2 regions of the Cytobacillus sp. EB106-05-05-XG126 genome follow, and region 2 is predicted to be linked to the other one. Evidence: riboswitches for the same ligand, from Rfam matches in the RefSeq annotation. Region 2 holds a riboswitch; the other holds the start of a gene.
The links. Region 2 has a riboswitch for cyclic di-GMP ahead of AC3WTL_RS14060 (hypothetical protein). Riboswitches for the same ligand answer to the same signal wherever they lie in the genome.
Positions count from the first base shown of each region.

Region 1 (3,497 bases), 160 kb from region 2:
AGAATCCTTAGGTCCCTTAAGCTATAAATGCCGCTCAGGTCTTTTATAAAAGAATTAAAAACATCCAAATGTTCAATGCCCGGGCATTCATTCAAAAAATAAACATCTGGAGAATCAAAATCTGACACACCCACATGTTTAATGCTATGTTTATTGATATATTCCACACTCTCATTAATAGCGGCCGGATTTTCAAAGATTACCTTCTCTCCAGTTTCACTCCTGCGGATATATACATTCCCTTCATAATAAAATGGCATATGGATACCTCTTTTTCATTTAACTTACTGCATACTATAGAATTTCTCCGCCGCCATCCATTTTTCCTATCAACAAAAAAAGAGCTGCTATAAAAGCCGCCCCATCATAACGTTTTATACGTTTTCCTATAAAATACCCTTAAAACCTTTCGCCTGCTCATCCAGCTTTTTTGCTGCTTCCCCGATATCTTTAAATGCGGATACCGCCTGTTCATTAAGAACCTGATTTTCAGAGATGCCTGACTGCGATTGCAGGGTAGCGTCACTAATTTTGTTGATTTCAGTTGATATTCCTTCAATATGGGCGTTGACTTCCTGAATAGAGTCCTGCACCCGGTTTGCGAGCTTTCGCACTTCTCCGGCAACGACGTTGAAGCCTCTGCCATGCTCGCCTGCACGCGCGGCTTCTATGGCTGCATTTAAGGCGAGCAGGTTGGTTTGCGCCGCTATTTCCCGGATCGTTTTTACGATGCTTCCGATGGATTGTGCCTGTGATTTTAGAGAATGGAGGATTTCCAGGTTTCCTTTGGACTCATGAACGAGCTTGCCTATTGCCTGAGCGGCCTCTTCACTTCTCTCAATTCCAGCTTTTGCTTTTTCACTAAGGGCTTCTGACATTTCCTGAAGCTGGTATGCCACCTGTGCTGTATTCGTTTCCCGTTCTGTTATATCTGTTGCAATCTTCACGACACCAGCGACCTTGCCGTCATTCCCGAAGACCGGTGTGTATGTAGCCTCGAGCCAAATAAGGTTTCCCTGTTTGGTCACACGCTGGATTTTTTCCTGAAAGCTTTTGCCTTTGCGCAGATTTCTCCAAAGCTCCTGGTATTCCCTGCTGGCGGCAAATTCTGGGGTGCAAAATTGCTTATGCTGCATATTTGGCATCTCTTCTGCCCGATATTTCACAGTGCGGGCAAAATTTTCATTTGCCCAGAGCACTTTCCCATTCCCATCAAATTCAATCATCGCCAGAGAATTTTCAATTGCAGCCAAAACAGCTTCTTTTTCTAGGACCTGTGTGCTTTTAACATGATTAGGCTGATACGTTGTAAGCATGCTCTTCCTCTTTTCAAAAAAAGTTTGTCAGAACATATCCTTACAAAAGAACTGTTCCCCTGTAAGTGCTGGCCGGTTGCGCTACTAGCTCGAATTCATTCAAGCGCCCAAATTACCTTGAATTCTCATTGCTTCCAACTTGTTCTATTTATATGTCTATAGTACTAGTATCGGTTTGGTATCACAATTTTAAATGCTCTGCTATCCTATATGCTGAAAATTCTTATAATTAAACATTAAGACCCATGATTCCCATAATTAGTAAAAGTAGAATAGAACTGTAAGAGATAATGAAGAAGGGATGGATTTATCTGAAAAATAAGCTGATTGCGTTATCTTTGGCTTCTGTTTTAAGCTTTTCGCTTTTTCCGGAAAGTAGTTTTGCGGAGCAAACTGCTGTGGAAAACCAGGCGATCATACCTGGTGCGCACACAGTAACAGAACAATACTTTGACGGCGCCGGCACCAACTGGCTCACAACAAAGAATCCCCTGCAATATCAGCAGGCAACTCTTTACGGCAATATCGGCCTGACTCCTTATCTATGGGGAAATGCAGCGGAAGGAACCGGATGGCATCAAATGTACAAGCCCGCTTCTGTAACAGGGACTCAGGTAAATGGTGTTTTTGAGGATGCCCAGTTTGTCATCAGGGTTCCGGATCATTGGAATGGCCGGCTGGTTGTTTCGGGAATCCCGGCGACACGAAATGAAACGTCGACCGATCTGCTTTTCAGCGATTATGTATTGGAAAAAGGATATGCTTTTGCTGCGATCGATAAAGGCACCCAGGGGGAGGCTGATTCGGATGATCCATTTGCAAAAGTAAAAAATGCTTTGGTTAATGAAGATGATAGTGTAGCAGAATGGCATCAGCGGTTCCGCCAGGTTACGAAAGCCGCTCAGCAGTACTTAGCCAGCTCACATTCGGATGGGCTGATCGATCCGGCCGATTCTTCTGACCCGGCGAGCGATTTAGTATCCGCACAGCATAAGGTTCCTACATATGCGATGGGAATTTCCAATGGCGGATACGTCGTGCGTTATGCTCTTGAAAATGATGACCCGGAGAAAACCGGAGAACCGCGGCTTTTTGATGGAGGAGTCGATTGGGAAGGTGTTCTCTGGACGGAGAAAAAAGAAAACTTGATCAGTTCCCTGACCACTGTTGTGAATAATGCTGAGGAAGCTTTGTACGGCAACGGCAAAGACCAGCAAAAAGCGGTTAAAGAGCTATATAAAGCAGGTTTGCCAAAAGGGTCGGAAAAACTGTGGGCCTACCATGATCAGGTATACTGGTTTATCTCGCTGAATATCTATCGGGACCATTTCGATCCGGAAGCACCAGGCCGGACGGATTGGAGCAATTACCTGAACTTCGTTAATGGCGTGAGAGATCGTTCCTATGATCCTATTTTTGAAGATTATAAGTATGTGACCCGGCCGAAGGAAGTGAAAGAAAATATTAAGGCGGTGGCCAATACGGGCGATATTGATGTGCCGCTTATTTCTTTTACAGGTTCCCTTGATTCACTTATTTTCCCGGAGATCCATGCAAAGGGATATCAAAAGCTGGTCAAGAAAGCCGGAAAGCAGGATCTTCACCGGATGTATACGATTGAGAACGGCAACCATGTCGACAGCCTGGTCTGGAACCCCGGCACCGATCCGGATCAAGAGCTTCAGCCTCTGCTGCCTTATGCTCATCAATCATTTGACCTGCTAGTTGACTGGGTGGAAAACGGAAATGCGGCCCCTGCGAGCAAAACGGTTGATGCACCGGAGAACCCGGTTAAGGTCATTGATTTGAAAACTGGGCTGGAACGGGATCCTCGTTAGAGTGGCGGAGATGTGGTTCGGAAATTGGACAAATGCCTTCCGCACAGAAAAATTTCTATCCGCACAGAAATTTGGGTTAAAAGCACAGAAAAAATCTTATCCGCACAGAAATTGAGGCTATCCGCACATAACGATATTTATGAATGCATCTAGTTGCAGTTTTAGATAAAATATCTTCTAAATATGCTGCCCCAGTCGTTTTTGATTGGGGCTTTTAAGAGTTTTTTGGTTAATAAGCAGTTCTTTCCTGCTTTGGGTTTGTGCTGGAGGACAAATTAGATCGCTCTGGGCGAAGGTTACCCCCGGGTTCGGACTCTAACGGGCGCTTTCCTGCATTCTGTGT
Region 1 is NZ_JBYTDU010000003.1:50,458-53,954, reverse strand. It holds gene AC3WTL_RS13390 (leucine-rich repeat domain-containing protein) at 1-260, opposite strand, end outside; gene AC3WTL_RS13385 (methyl-accepting chemotaxis protein) at 387-1,316, opposite strand; cyclic di-GMP riboswitch class II at 1,378-1,461, opposite strand; gene AC3WTL_RS13380 (alpha/beta hydrolase) at 1,628-3,154, shown strand.
Region 1: it holds a riboswitch for cyclic di-GMP, as region 2 does, so the genes downstream of both, AC3WTL_RS13385 (methyl-accepting chemotaxis protein) here and AC3WTL_RS14060 (hypothetical protein) in region 2, are expected to answer to the same signal.

Region 2 (3,497 bases):
GTTTTATTAATCTGCTCCTCTGAAATATCCAGTGCCTCTGATAGCCCTTTAATGGTTTGCTCCTTTTGGCCTTCCATCTGCTCAGGAACGACCCCGATCTCGTAAAGAGTTCCATTTAGGGCAAGCGGATCTCCCGTCCGGTCCACAATATCGCCTCTTTGCGAAGGCACAGCAGAGTAAGTAATTTTATCTTCTGGTCCCAGCTCCGGGAAAATATATGTCGTATCCCAGGCTACAAACCAATTTTCCTCATCCTCTTTCTCCTCTTTCACTAGATTGGCATCATGAGTGAATTCAATCTTTCCAGCAGCACTATCCATGCTTGCCGAGAATGGAAGAGCTGCCTTTTCTTCTTTCTTATACTCCTTCTCCATATCTGGTTTATATGTAACCTTTAAATTGCTGATTTCCAAATCCTTGTACACTTTTTCGTAACGATTAACATACTCTTTTTTACTGATGGATTTTTTGGCGTCAACAGACAGGAACTCATACATCTTCTCAAACTCCTGTTTGTTCCAATGCTCCACATACTGTTTAAAGCGGTCCTGCGGCTTAATTTCCTTATTGCATCCACCCAAGAAGGCCAAAATGAATAAAGAAATAAATAGAAAAAACACCCTTTTCATGCAAATCCCTCCTTCCAACATATTACCATTTTCTCCGCTTTTGTTACCACTGAAATGGTACCAGTTTTTCAATCAAACGTTTGATTGATTTTTAATTACAATGAAAATGAAGCAATAAAAAAACCCAGATAACAAATCTGGGCACACCCTCTCCTATCTATCATTCCACTGGTATAAATTTGGCAGCTAACGTAAGTTCGATTTCATCACCTTCATCAGCGTAAAATACGTATTCGATTACCCCAATCTCGGAATCACCAAGAATGATATTAACTTTAGAACCGCTATTAACGAAAAAATTCCCGAAGCCGCTTTGAGCAACCACTTTATAACGTCCCACTGGCAAATCCTTGCCAACAGTGAAGAAACCGGCAGACAGAACTTTGGGCTCTTGTTTCTTTTCAACGATTTTACCTTCAGCAGCAGCCAGCTCTGCTTTTTTCGTTTTGATTTCTTCAGTTAAGTCCCTCAACTCTTTACTGCTCTTTTCCACTTGCTTTTGCAGCTCTTTCATTTCTTCTTCTGCGCGGCTTTTATTTTCTATAATTTGAAGGGCGTCATTCTTTTCCTTCTCCATCTCCTGAAGCTCTTCTTGAATATCTGCCACTTCTTTTGTATGGCTTTCCGACTTGTTTTTTAACTCTCCTAATAAGACTTCCCGCTCTTCAATCTCTTTCACCAATTCATCAAGACTAGCCTTTTTGCCATGTAAATCAACTTTCGCTGTATAAGAGCCAATAAAGTAGAATACTCCACAAAGCATAACAACACCTGCCACAGCAATCCAAAACCAAATACTTCCCAAAATCTTTCTGCTGCTATCATTCTCCAAAACTTCTCCCCCATTCATCAGTTCATGGCGCTATATAAAATATATGAAGGGCCAATTCCATTAATGAGAGAGATCATTTGAAAACAATGAAAAACAGCCGCCCCAAAAAGGATGGCTGTTTGCTATGTATTATACTTTGCTGGCTAAGATGGTGACCATTGCACTAAGAAGAACGGTAAAGAACAGTAAGGACACATAAAGCACCTTTTTCTTTATCCTTTTTTTTCTTTTAATTTCCTCGGGTGTAATCCACATAGACTTTGACATCAAAAAATTAGCTCCTTTACATTTGATGGCAGCTGGCTGGCCTTACCATCGAGATAGAGGCCCCTTTAGCTTTGCGTCATTACCTTTCAGTAATTTTGCCCTTTAGTATTATCGGCTGCCTTTTTGTTTGTTTTAGACATTATTTGTCACTCGCAAAAAGTTCGAAAATTTAGGCAACAAAACTCTAATACCCACCTCAAAGAACTTTAAACCTTAAATCAAAAATTTTGTCGGTTTTTCCCGATAACATAATGAACAATTTCGTTCGTTATTAAGGTATAATAGGGTTAATATCAAAAATTACGGGAGCTGATTAACATGCCATTAGTACATATGAAAGAAATTTATACCCCTTTAAAGCTGGTGGGAATAAAGTTTTTTAAAAGCAAGGAAGGCAGCACTTATATAAAAGTTTTAAATTACCGGCGCAAAAAGCTATTCATCTAAGTAATGAAGCGTCTCTGCCCTTTTCATAGACAAGTGGATAACTGCCGCTAGAATCAGGGCAAGAACAATCCCGAAAGAATCAAAAGCCACATCAAATACTCTTCCATCTCTTGCAAAAAAAAGCTGAAGAATTTCAGTTGTGACTGCAAAAGAAAAAGCTGATACGCCAGAATAAAGCAAATTTCCCTTCAGCGAAAATAGCACAACCGTTAGAATAAAGAAGACAAAAGCATGCCCCAGCTTTCGAAGCAGGAATGCCAAAGATGGGCTTTCAGGCATCGCATGGAACAGATCGGCAAAAGATGGATTACCGTTCCAGTTAAAATGAAGAATCCCATGCTCTAAAAAGTTCTCTAAACTCGCTGAGCAAGTACTTATGAAAATAACCGTACACCAAAATAATAAAAAAACATATCTGATCAATCTCCCCACCTCCTCCTTCCATACATTCTTGCCTTCGCGAGGGGTTGTATACAGAATTGGAACTTTAATAGTATAGGTAAGTACAAAAGACGGGCAAAGCCCGTCTTTTGCTATTTTTCAGCTGCCATGTTTGAATAACAAAAGCCCTGCGAAGACGATCCTCTTCACAGGGCTTTGCGGTAAATTCTTATACTTTTATTCTTCTCTGAGTGTAAATAAATAATATTGAAGCTGCCAGCAATGTCAGTAGACCCATGGCTAATAAATTATAATGGTTCGTTGCAGTATTAGGCAGCTTACTTCCACTTGCTGCTTTCTTTTCTTTACCTGCAGCAGTTTTCACTTTATCAGCTAGGTTTGGATCTGACTTGCCGCCTGAAGCTGGCGTTTTTCCTGGAACAGGGGTATTATCAGAATCTCCATCCTCTTCAGGGTCTTCTCCAGGGTCTTCTCCAGGCTGTTCTTCACGATCTGTAACTACATTTTCGGATGCCTGAGCAATAACCATTCCTTCATCATTCAGAGCTTCAACCATGATGCGATAGCTCGTATCGGGTAATAATTCTTCAAAAAGATAGCTGCTGCTTTCAGAATCCAGGGAATCCATATACTCACCATCTAAGTAGACATCATAGCCGGAAATCTCTTCGTCTCCTTCGTATGTCCAGAAAGCTTCAATCGAGTCTTTATCTGTTTTCATATCGGTAAAGTAGAAGTCATCACTTGCTGTCCATACATATTCCCAGGCATAATCAACGGGTTCCTCTCCAGCATAGGCTTCCAAGGTAATCTCATATGGTGTTCCTGGCTCCAGTCCTTCAAAGGTATAGCTTGTTTTAGAGGAATCCACTTCATCAGCCAACTCTCCGTTTAAATAGATACGGTAGCTACTGATGTCT
Region 2 is NZ_JBYTDU010000003.1:206,898-210,394, reverse strand. It holds gene AC3WTL_RS14065 (penicillin-binding transpeptidase domain-containing protein) at 1-629, opposite strand, end outside; gene AC3WTL_RS14060 (hypothetical protein) at 790-1,461, opposite strand; cyclic di-GMP riboswitch class I at 1,753-1,838, opposite strand; gene AC3WTL_RS14055 (VanZ family protein) at 2,164-2,598, opposite strand; gene AC3WTL_RS14050 (leucine-rich repeat domain-containing protein) at 2,786-3,497, opposite strand, start outside.